One region of the Rhizobium gallicum bv. gallicum R602sp genome, then DNA from elsewhere that is predicted to be linked to it. Evidence: predicted binding sites of a transcription regulator. Region 1 holds the regulator's gene; the other holds the start of a gene.
The links. The regulator HrcA, encoded in region 1, represses chaperone genes, less so after heat shock. The targets are predictions, from matches to a motif close to GTTAGCACTCNCNNNNNGNGAGTGCTAAC.
Positions count from the first base shown of each region.

Region 2: groES (co-chaperone GroES) is a predicted target of HrcA. The motif match lies at 2,046-2,074, and genes of this name have one in related genera.

Region 1 is NZ_CP006877.1:381,773-387,554, reverse strand. Features, by position in the region: gene RGR602_RS01955 (nucleoside hydrolase) at 1-591, shown strand, start outside; gene grpE (nucleotide exchange factor GrpE) at 629-1,261, opposite strand; gene hrcA (heat-inducible transcriptional repressor HrcA) at 1,363-2,451, opposite strand; gene rph (ribonuclease PH) at 2,636-3,355, shown strand; gene RGR602_RS01935 (VOC family protein) at 3,352-3,768, shown strand; gene rdgB (RdgB/HAM1 family non-canonical purine NTP pyrophosphatase) at 3,777-4,421, shown strand; gene hemW (radical SAM family heme chaperone HemW) at 4,431-5,633, shown strand; gene RGR602_RS01920 (DMT family transporter) at 5,637-5,782, opposite strand, start outside.
Region 2 is NZ_CP006877.1:893,614-899,395, forward strand. Features, by position in the region: gene groL (chaperonin GroEL) at 1-1,636, opposite strand, end outside; gene groES (co-chaperone GroES) at 1,693-1,989, opposite strand; gene RGR602_RS04400 (TIGR01459 family HAD-type hydrolase) at 2,351-3,199, shown strand; gene RGR602_RS04405 (bifunctional riboflavin kinase/FAD synthetase) at 3,214-4,197, shown strand; gene ileS (isoleucine--tRNA ligase) at 4,440-5,782, shown strand, end outside.

The DNA.
Region 1 (5,782 bases):
CCGGAAGGCACGGTGACACTCTGCACGCTGGGACCGCTTACCAATATCGCCATGGCCTTGCAAAAGGCGCCGGACATCATTCCGCGCATCCGTGAACTGGTGATGATGGGAGGCGGCTTCTTCGAGGGCGGCAACATAACGCCCGCCGCCGAATTCAACATCTATGTCGATCCGGAAGCAGCCGACATCGTTTTTCGTTCCGGCATAGCGATCGTGATGATGCCGCTCGACGTGACACATCAGTTGCTGACACGGAAGGATCGCGTCAAACGCATGGCCGATCTCGGCACGGCACCGGCCAAAGCAATGGTCGAAATGCTGGAATTCTTCGAGCGCTTCGATGTCGAGAAGTATGGTTCGGACGGTGGGCCTCTGCACGATCCGGCGGTCGTCGCCTACCTACTGAAGCCCGAACTCTTCAAGGGCCGTGACTGCAATGTCGAGATCGAGGTGAAGTCGGAGCTGACCGTTGGCATGACGGTGGTCGACTGGTGGCATGTGACCGACCGCAAGCGCAATGCCAAGGTGATGCGCTATGTGGATGCGGACGGCTTCTTCGATCTCATGATCGAGCGCTTCGCCCGCATCTGATTTTCGGACTGATTATGAAAGGCGCCTGAAAAGAAGATCAGGCGTCCTTTTCGGTGAACGCTGTGTTGAGGTCTGCATCTGCTGCCTTCGGGCCGCCTTTGGCCACGCCGACCATTGCGGGACGAAGAACACGCTCGCCGATCGTGAAGCCTGCCTGAACGACCTGGACGACCGTGTTATTCGCCACTTCGGCATTGGGAACCTCGAACATCGCCTGGTGGAAGTTCGGATCGAACTTCTGGCCGATCGGATCCAACTTGCGGACGCCGTGGCGCTCCAGCGCCGAGAGCATGGAGCGCTCCGTCATCTCGACACCTTCGATCAACGTGTTGAGGCCTGTCTCGCCCGCTTCCTTCGCCTCGGCGGGGATGGCATCGAGCGCGCGGCGCAGATTGTCCGAAACGGCAAGCATATCGCGCGCAAAGCCCGCGACCGAGTAGGACTTTGCATCCTTCACGTCGCGCTCCGTGCGGCGGCGCAGATTGTCCATTTCGGCGGCAAGGCGCAGATAGCGGTCGCGCAGCTCGGAATTTTCAGCCTTGAGCACTTCAAGCGGATCCGGTTGGCGCGGCGCTTCCACCGTGGTTTCGTTCTCGACGTTTGCGGCAACGTCGTCTGCGGCTTCAGCCGCGGCAGCGTCAGATCCGTTTTTCGTCGTTTCGTCAGTCATGACGGTCTCCGGTAATGGGTTCTCTTGGGATGCGCCCGATATCGAGCTTTGACCGCAAAAAATCAAGTCTGCGTGACAAAGAAGAAAAAATTCCGGGTTTTTTACAGCGTGCCGCGCGCAAGCCGGGAGATCAGCTGGGCGGTGTAATCCACCATCGGCACAATGCGTGAATAATTGAGCCGTGTCGGGCCGATGACGCCGACGGCGCCGACAATGCGGTCGTCATCGTCGCGATAGGGCGCAACAATCAGCGAGGAGCCGGAAAGCGAAAAGAGCTTGTTCTCAGAACCGATGAAGATGCGCACGCCCGGACCGGTTTCGGCAAGGTTCAGCAGCTCGATCAGGCTGTCCTTCTTTTCGAGATCGTCGAAGAGCATGCGGAGACGATCGAGGTCTTCCGCGCCTGCCAGGCCATCGAGCAGATTGGATCGGCCTCGAATAATAAGCTGCGGCGGCTTGCCTTCGTCCGCATCGCCAGACCACACCGCGATACCGCGCTCGACGAGATCCCGGGACAACGCGTCGAGCTCGTGGCGGACGTTCTCCTTCAGGCGACTGAGCTGCTTGCGCAATTCCGGCAATGTCTGGCCAGACATATGGGCATTGAGGAAATTCGCGGCCTCCGTCAGCTGCGACGACGTAACACCTGCCGGCAATTCGATAATGCGGTTTTCGACCTGATCGTGATCGCCGACGAGCACTGCCAACGCCTTGGTGGGCTCCAGGCGGATGAATTCGACGTGTCTGAGAACCGGATCGCTCTTTGAGGTGATGACAAGCCCTGCGCCGCGCGAAATGCCCGACAGCATCCGGCTTGCCTCGTTCATCATCGATTCAACCGGATTGTCGCGGCTTTCGGGGCGGACCTGGCGGTCGATATTCGCACGGTCCTCGGCGGAAAGGTCGCCGACCTGCATGAAGGCATCGACGAAGAAGCGAAGGCCGCCCTGCGTCGGCAGGCGTCCGGCGCTGACATGCGGCGAGTAGATCAGGCCCAACTCCTCCAGGTCGCTCATCACGTTGCGCACCGACGCGGGCGATAGCGACATGGGCAGGATGCGGGAGAGATTGCGCGAGCCGAGCGGCTCGCCACTTTCCAGATAGCCTTCAACGATGCGGCGGAAGATTTCCTTGGAGCGTTCATCCAGCGCAGCAACGGCATCCGAAACCGACGTCGACCTGAACCCCATGAACTTCCTTAGACCTGCGCTGCTGATGACGATCCCTAAAATATAGCCGTTCTCGCCCTCGTAGCAAAAGGGAATTTGCAAATGGCTGCGGCCAATCGTAGAAGCGGTCGACACCATTCAAGCATGCATGATGTTTTGCGAGAACCGCTTTACGGTTTTCGGCGTCGTGCTTCAGGAGATCACAATGCGGCCTTCAGGCAGAAAAACCGACCAGATGCGCAAAGTCACTTTCGAGCGCAATTTTTCAAAGCATGCGGAAGGTTCCTGCCTCGTCAAATTCGGCGATACGCATGTGCTCTGTACCGCAAGCCTGGAAGACAAGACGCCACCTTGGCTGCGCAATACTGGAAAGGGCTGGGTCACGGCCGAATATGGCATGCTGCCGCGGGCAACCGGCGAGCGCATGAAACGCGAGGCCGCGGCCGGCAAGCAGGGCGGGCGCACACAGGAAATCCAGCGCCTGATCGGCCGCTCCCTTCGTGCCGTCGTCGATCTCAAGGAACTGGGCGAGCGCCAGATCACGCTCGACTGCGACGTCATTCAGGCTGACGGCGGTACGCGCACGGCCTCCATTACGGGAGCCTGGATTGCGCTCTACGACTGCCTGAAGTGGATGGAAACCCGCAACATGATCAAGGTCGAGCGCGTGCTCAAGGATCATGTCGCTGCGATTTCCTGCGGCATCTTCGCCAGCCAGCCGGTGATCGACCTCGATTATCTCGAAGATTCCTCGGCCGAAACCGATGCGAATTTCGTCATGACGGGTGCCGGCGGCATCGTTGAAATTCAGGGAACCGCCGAAGGCACGCCGTTCACGGACGGGGAATTTGCGGCGCTGATGACACTGGCGAAAACCGGCATCGTGGAGCTCGTCGACATGCAGAAACAGGCCATCGCCGGATGACTGCCCTGCTGGAAGGCATGCTGGAGACCGCGCTTTATGCGAAGGATCTCGACAAGGCCGAGGCCTTCTACGAAGGCGTGCTCGGCCTTGCCAAGATCACGCGCGCCGCAAACCGGCATGTATTCTTCCGCTGCGGGCAAGGCGTGCTGTTGATCTTCAACCCCGATGAAACGGTGAAACCGCCAGCGGCCGATGCCCTGCAGGTACCGCCCCACGGCACGAAAGGTCAGGGCCACGCATGTTTCCGGGTGTCTGGTAAGAACATCGATGCCATGGCGGTGAAGCTCAAAGCCGCGGGCATCGAAATCGAATCCGAAGTCCACTGGCCGAACGGCGGCCGCTCGATCTATTTCCGCGATCCCGCGGGAAACAGCCTCGAATGCGCCGAAGCCAGAATCTGGGGCATTGAATAGGACCGACCATGCGCACGCTTGAAACGAAGACGATCGTCGTCGCCAGCCACAACGCCGGCAAGATCCGCGAGATCCAGGAACTGATCGGACCGCTCGGCTTTACCGCCAAATCGGCAGCGGACCTCAACTTCATCGAGCCTGACGAAACGGGCACAACCTTCGAGGAAAACGCGACGATCAAGGCTCTCGCCTCTGCCAAAGCAGCAGGGATGCCGGCGCTTTCCGACGATTCGGGATTGGTGATCGATGCGCTCGGTGGCGATCCGGGTGTCTATACGGCCAACTGGGCCGAGACCGCAGACGGCACGCGCGACTTTGCGATCGGGATGGAAAAGGTGCAACAGGCGCTGGACAAAGCCGGAGCCACCAAGCCGGAACAACGGCGCGCGCGCTTCGTCAGCGTGCTCTGCCTCGCCTGGCCAGACGGGCATACGGAGCTTTTTCGCGGCGAGGTGGAAGGTACCGTCGTCTGGCCGCCGCGCGGCACCCAGGGTTTCGGTTACGATCCGGTCTTCCAACCGGAAGGTTACGACATCACCTTCGGCGAGATGAGTGCCGAGGAAAAGCACGGCTGGAACATTGGCAAGCCGCAAGCCCTGTCGCATCGGGCGCGCGCATTCAAACGCTTTGTCGAAACCTGCCTGGAAGCGTAGGGTCGGTTCGTGGAGATTCTCGATACACCAAGCTTGACGCGCGATGCGATGCTTCTGCCCGATACCGGCGAGCCCGGTTTCGGCGTCTATGTGCATTGGCCCTTCTGCGCGGCGAAGTGCCCCTATTGCGACTTCAACAGCCATGTCCGTCATCAGCCGGTCGACCAGGAGCGGTTCGCCGCTGCGTTCCTGAAGGAGATGGCTGCCGTTCGCCGGATGAGCGGACCGAAGACGGTGACGAGCATTTTCCTTGGCGGCGGCACGCCGTCGCTCATGCATCCAGCAACGGTTTCGGCCATTCTCGACGGTATATCCAAGCACTGGCATGTGCCGAACGGCATCGAGATCACGATGGAGGCCAATCCTTCGAGCGTGGAGGCCGAGCGCTTCCGCGGCTATCGCGCCGCAGGCGTCAATCGCGTGTCGCTCGGCGTTCAGGCGCTGAATGACCGGGATCTGAGATTCCTCGGCCGCCTGCATGACGTGGCCGATGCACTGAAAGCCATCAAGCTGGCGCGCGACATCTTCCCGCGCATGTCTTTCGACCTGATCTATGCCCGCCCCGGCCAGACCGTCGGGGAATGGGAGAAGGAGCTGAAGGAAGCGATCTCATATGCGGTCGATCACCTTTCGCTCTACCAGCTGACGATCGAGGAGGGCACGCCGTTCTACGGCCTGCACAAGGCCGGAAAACTGATCGTGCCGGATGGCGACCAATCGGCGATCCTCTACGAGGCGACTCAGGAGATCATGGCGCGTGAGGGCATGCCGGCCTATGAGGTTTCCAACCATGCCCGGCCCGGCGCCGAGAGCCGCCATAACCTCACCTACTGGCGCTACGGCGACTATGCCGGGATCGGCCCCGGCGCACACGGCCGCCTGACGCGAGGGCCTGAGAAGATCGCAACCGCGACCGAGCGCAAGCCGGAGACCTGGCTCGAGCTTGTCGAGCGCGACGGGCATGGCATTGTGGAGCAGGAACGGCTCGGCTATGACGAGCAGGCGGACGAATTGCTCCTCATGGGGCTGCGGCTGAAGGAAGGCGTCGATCTTGCCCGCTGGCAGCAGCTTTCCGGCCGGGATCCGGATCCGAAGCGTGAAGAATTTCTGCTGGAGCACGGCTTCATCGAGCGGATCGGCAATTCCCGCCTTCGCTGCACGCCCTCGGGCATGCTGATCCTCGATTCGGTCGTCGCCGATCTCGCCTGCTGAGCCTCAGGCTGCCCGGCTTTTCCTAAGCGACATCAACCGCCCGTCGATCGCCGCAAGGCCGACCGCGATCGTCGCCATGCCGATCAGGTGTTTTGCCTGCAACTGCTCGCCAAGGATGATCGTACCCAACAGAATGGCGCTGACGGGAA
Region 2 (5,782 bases), 510 kb from region 1:
ACATCATGTCCATGCCGCCCATTCCGCCCATGCCGCCCGGCATTGCCGGAGCGTCCTTCTTCGGCAGCTCGGCGATCATGGCTTCCGTGGTGATCAGCAGCGAAGCAACCGAGGCTGCATTCTGCAGAGCCGTACGGACGACCTTGACCGGGTCGACGATACCCATGGCGATCATATCGCCATATTCGCTCGTCTGGGCGTTGTAGCCGTAGTTGTCGTCGTTCTTGTCGAGGATCTTGCCGACGACGATCGAAGCTTCGTCACCAGCGTTGTCAGCGATCTGGCGAACCAGCGACTGCAGCGCCTTGCGAACGATGTTGATGCCGGCTTCCTGATCGTCGTTCACGCCCTTGGACGTGATCTTGACGGAGGAACGCAGCAGGGCGACGCCGCCGCCGGGGACGATACCTTCCTGAACAGCAGCGCGCGTCGCATTGAGGGCGTCGTCGATGCGGTCCTTCTTTTCCTTCACTTCGACTTCCGTCGAGCCGCCGACGCGGATGACGGCAACGCCGCCTGCGAGCTTGGCAAGGCGTTCCTGCAGCTTCTCGCGATCGTAGTCGGAGGTGGTTTCTTCGATTTGCGCCTTGATCTGCGCAACGCGGCCTTCGATGTCGGACTTGGCGCCGGCGCCGTCGACGATCGTGGTGTTTTCCTTGGAGATCGAAACCTTCTTGGTGCGGCCGAGCATGTCGAGGGTGACGGACTCGAGCTTGATGCCGAGGTCTTCGGAGATGACCGTACCACCGGTCAGGATCGCGATGTCTTCGAGCATGGCCTTGCGGCGGTCGCCGAAGCCCGGAGCCTTGACGGCAGCAATCTTCAGCCCGCCGCGCAGCTTGTTGACGACGAGCGTTGCAAGCGCTTCGCCTTCGACGTCTTCAGCGATGATCAGCAGCGGCTTGCCGGTCTGAACGACGGCTTCGAGAACCGGAAGCATCGACTGCAGGTTCGAGAGCTTCTTCTCGTGCAGAAGGATATAGGCGTCCTCGAGGTCAGCAACCATCTTTTCCGGGTTGGTCACGAAGTACGGGCTGAGATAGCCGCGGTCGAACTGCATGCCTTCGACGACTTCGAGTTCGGTTTCGGCGGTCTTGGCTTCTTCGACAGTGATGACGCCTTCGTTGCCGACCTTCTGCATGGCTTCAGCAATGTCGCGACCGACCTGGCTGTCGCCGTTTGCGGAGATCGTGCCGACCTGCGCAACTTCTTCCGAAGTCGAGATCTTCTTGGCCTTGGCCTGGAGATCCTTGACGACTTCAGCAACGGCAAGATCGATACCGCGCTTCAGGTCCATCGGGTTCATGCCGGCAGCAACGGCCTTGTTGCCTTCGCGAACGATGGCCTGAGCAAGAACGGTTGCGGTCGTGGTGCCATCACCGGCGATGTCGTTGGTCTTCGAAGCGACTTCGCGGACCATCTGGGCGCCCATGTTTTCGAACTTGTCGTCCAGTTCGATTTCCTTGGCGACCGAAACACCGTCCTTGGTGATGCGCGGCGCGCCGAAGGACTTGTCGATGATGACGTTGCGGCCCTTCGGGCCGAGCGTTACCTTGACTGCGTCAGCGAGGATATCGACGCCGCGCAGCATCTTTTCGCGCGCGGTGCGGCCGAACTTAATTTCTTTAGCTGCCATTTTGAAAACTCCTGAGAAGGGTTGTCAGCGATTTCGGTAAAAAGCGACCGGCTGGATCAGCCGATGATGCCCATGATGTCGGCTTCCTTCATGATCAGAAGGTCTTCGCCGTTGATCTTGACTTCTGTGCCGGACCACTTGCCGAACAGAACGCGGTCGCCAGCCTTGACGTCGAGAGCGACGACCTTGCCGGACTCGTCACGAGCGCCGGAGCCGACGGCGACGATTTCGCCTTCCTGCGGCTTTTCCTTAGCGGTATCGGGAATGATGATGCCGCCTTTGGTCTTTTCTTCGGATTCAACGCGGCGAACGACGACGCGGTCGTGAAGGGGGCGGAAATTGGTGCTTGCCATTGTCTAATCCCTCGATCAAATGACATTCGCAGGCCGGACGGCCCACATGGATAAGTGTTAGCACTCTCCGTTGAGGAGTGCTAGCGCCGAGCATTTAGGGATGGCTCCAGAAGGAGTCAAGAAGACCCATCACGGAATTTTGCGCCGGAATTGTGAAGAGGGCGGGAATTGTTTGAAGCATCGCCCGATTCGACGCGTGTCGGTTGCCTGAGCTTCGGAGTGCCCGCGCAGGCTGTCAACGGCGTGGCGCTCCTGTCGTGGAAGGTCCGACGGTTTTTGCTGAAGATCGCCCGGAAACCCCTTGCCATCGCGGCATGCCTTTGCAATGTCACGCCTGACTGAAAGCAAATCGGGAAATCGGATGGCCAAGCGGATTAGAAGTTTTGCGGAGATCACCAGCCATTATGATGCGGTGTTCTGCGATGTCTGGGGCGTGCTGCACAACGGCGTCGATCCCTTCCCGACGGCCGCTGCCGCTCTGGAAGCTGCGCGCGGCGAGGGGCTTGCCGTCATCCTCATCACCAATTCGCCGCGCATCGCGCCTCAGGTCGTCGCCCAGCTTCGCCAGATCGGCATCCAGGACGGCGCCTATGACCGGATCGTCACCTCCGGCGACGTCACCCGCGGCCTGATCGCCGAAGGCCCGAAGAAGGTGTTCCTGCTTGGCCCGGATCGCGATCTGGCCATCATCGAAGGTCTCGGCGTCGAGCGCGTCGATGCGAAGGACGCTCAATCCGTGGTCTGCACCGGTTTCTTCGACGACGAGACGGAAAAGCCGGAAGACTACACCGATATGCTCAAGGATTTTCAGGCACGCAACGTGCCGATGGTCTGCGCCAATCCGGACCTTGTCGTTGAACGTGGCCACCGCATCATACCCTGCGCCGGCGCCATGGCTGCCTATTACCACCAGTTGGGCGGCGAGATCCGCATCGCCGGCAAGCCGCACGCGCCGATCTACGACGCCGTACTGGCAACCGCGCACGAACTCCACGGCGATTTCCCGAAAAGCCGCATTCTTGCCATCGGCGACGGCATGCCGACGGATGTGCACGGCGCTCTCGATTACGGCCTCGATCTCCTCTATATCAGCGGCGGTATCCACGCGAAGGAATACACGCTGAACGGCGAGACCGACGAGGCGATCCTGCATGCCTATCTCGAACGCGAGAAGGCCGCGCCCAAGTGGTGGATGCCCCGCCTCGCATAAGAAGAAGCCCGCCGATGACCGTTTTTCACCGCAATGAAACCCGCGAACCCTTGCCTGCCCACCTGAAGGGCGGCGTGATTGCCATCGGCAATTTCGACGGCGTTCATCGCGGCCATCAATCGGTGCTGAACCGCGCGCTGGAAATCTCGAAAGAGCGGGACATCCCGGCGCTGGTGCTGACTTTCGAACCGCATCCCCGCACGGTCTTCAGGCCGGAAACACCGGTCTTCCGCATCACGCCTGCACCCCTCAAGGCCCGCATCCTGGAAGCGATCGGCTTCAATGCCGTTATCGAATATCCCTTCGACCGCGGATTTTCGCAGCGCTCGCCGGACGACTTCATCCACGGCATCTTGAAGGACTGGCTGGGCGCCTCCGAAGTCGTCACCGGCTTCGACTTCCATTTCGGCAAGAATCGCGAGGGCGGCCCGGCCTTCCTTATGGATGCCGGCCATAAATACGGTTTCGGCGTCACGCTGATCGACGCCTTCCGCGACGAGAATGCCGAAGTCGTCTCATCGAGCCGCATCCGCGAGTTGTTGAAGGAAGGCGATGTCAGCGAGGCCGCCGCGCAGCTCGGCTACCGCTACACAATCGAGGCCGAGGTGATCGGCGGCGAAAAGCTTGGCCGCGAGCTCGGTTTTCCAACCGCAAACATGCAGCTTCCGCCGGAGGCCGAACTTGCAGCCGGCATCTACGCCGTCCGCTTCCGCCTGGACGACGGCAAGCTCCACGATGCAGTTGCGAGCTACGGCCGCCGTCCGACGGTGATCGAAAACGGTGCGCCGTTGTTGGAGACCTATCTCTTCGATTTCAGTGGCGACCTCTACGGCCGGACCTGTTCCGTCTCCTTCTTCGGCCACCTGCGGCCCGAACTGAAGTTCGACGGCCTGGAACCGCTCGTCGAGCAGATCAAGCGTGACGAGCAGGAGGCGAGGGCGCTGCTTGCCGGTGTCCGGCCGCTCGGCGAACTCGACCTTAAGCTTTGTTTCGTCTGACGCCGCGATGGCCGGTGGGCACGGCCTCAAATCCCTCTTCCTTTTCCCGGCAAAAACGCCTATGAACCGCCGCTATGAATAAAGTCCGGCTGTCGAGTGCGATGCGAATTATCGGCCCGGCCTTCCGCGCGCGCTGAGCCGGAAGGTCCGGGTTTTTGGCGCTTGGGCAAACGAGCGCTTCCGTCATCAGACATTTTTGAAGCCGTCGCGCCGTGAAGGCGCCCAGAAACGATTGCTGAAACATGACCGACACAGCCGAAAAGATCGATTACTCGAAGACCCTCTACCTGCCCGAAACCGACTTCCCGATGCGCGCCGGCCTGCCGCAGAAGGAGCCGGAAATCGTTGCACGCTGGCAGCAGATGGGCCTCTACAGGAAGCTGCGCGCATCCGCGGCCGGACGCGAAAAATTCGTCCTCCATGACGGCCCGCCCTATGCGAACGGCAACATCCATATCGGCCACGCGCTGAACAAGATCCTCAAGGACGTCATCAACCGCTCGTTCCAGATGCGCGGCTTTGACGCCAACTACGTTCCCGGCTGGGACTGCCACGGCCTTCCGATCGAATGGAAGATCGAGGAGAAGTACCGCGAGAAGGGCAAGAACAAGGACGAAGTTCCGATCAACGAATTCCGCAAGGAATGCCGCGACTTCGCCGCCGGCTGGATCAAGGTTCAGTCCGAGGAGTTCAAGCGCCTCGGCATCGAGGGCGACTTCGATAATCCCTATACGACGATGAACTTCCACGCCGAATCGCGCATTGCCGGCGAGCTTTTGAAGATTGCAAGAAGCGGCCAGCTCTACCGCGGTTCCAAGCCGGTCATGTGGTCGGTCGTCGAGCGCACTGCGCTGGCGGAAGCCGAAGTCGAATACGCCGATGTCGAAAGCGATATGATCTGGGTGAAGTTCCCCGTCGCGGAAGGCCCCGCCGCTCTGGCCGGCGCCTTCGTGGTCATCTGGACGACGACACCGTGGACGATCCCCGGCAACCGCGCGGTGGCGTTCTCGTCGCGCTACCCCTATGGCCTCTACGAAGTTGCGACCGCCGAGAACGACTTCGGCCCGCAGCCGGGCGAGAAGCTGATCTTTGCCAGGCGCCTGGCTGAGGAGTCGGCTGCCAAGGCCAAAGTGACCTTCAATTTCGTTCGCGATATCAAATCGGATGAACTTGCCGCCGTCACCTGCGCGCACCCCTTGCACGGCCTGGGCGGCGGCTATGATTTCCAAGTGCCGCTGCTTGATGGCGAGCATGTGACCGATGACGCCGGTACCGGTTTTGTCCATACCGCCCCCAGCCACGGTCGCGAGGACTTCGATGCCTGGATGGACAATATGCGGGACCTCGAAGCGCGCGGCATCTCGTCCACGATCCCGTTTCCGGTCGACGATGCCGGCTTCTTCACCATCGACGCGCCCGGCTTCGGCCCGGACGCGGAGGGCGGCGCGGCGCGCGTTATCGACGACAGCGGCAAGAAGGGTGATGCCAATGAGCGCGTCATCAAAGCGTTGATCGCCCGTCACGCGCTCTTCGCACGCGGCCGCCTGAAGCACTCCTATCCGCATTCCTGGCGCTCGAAGAAGCC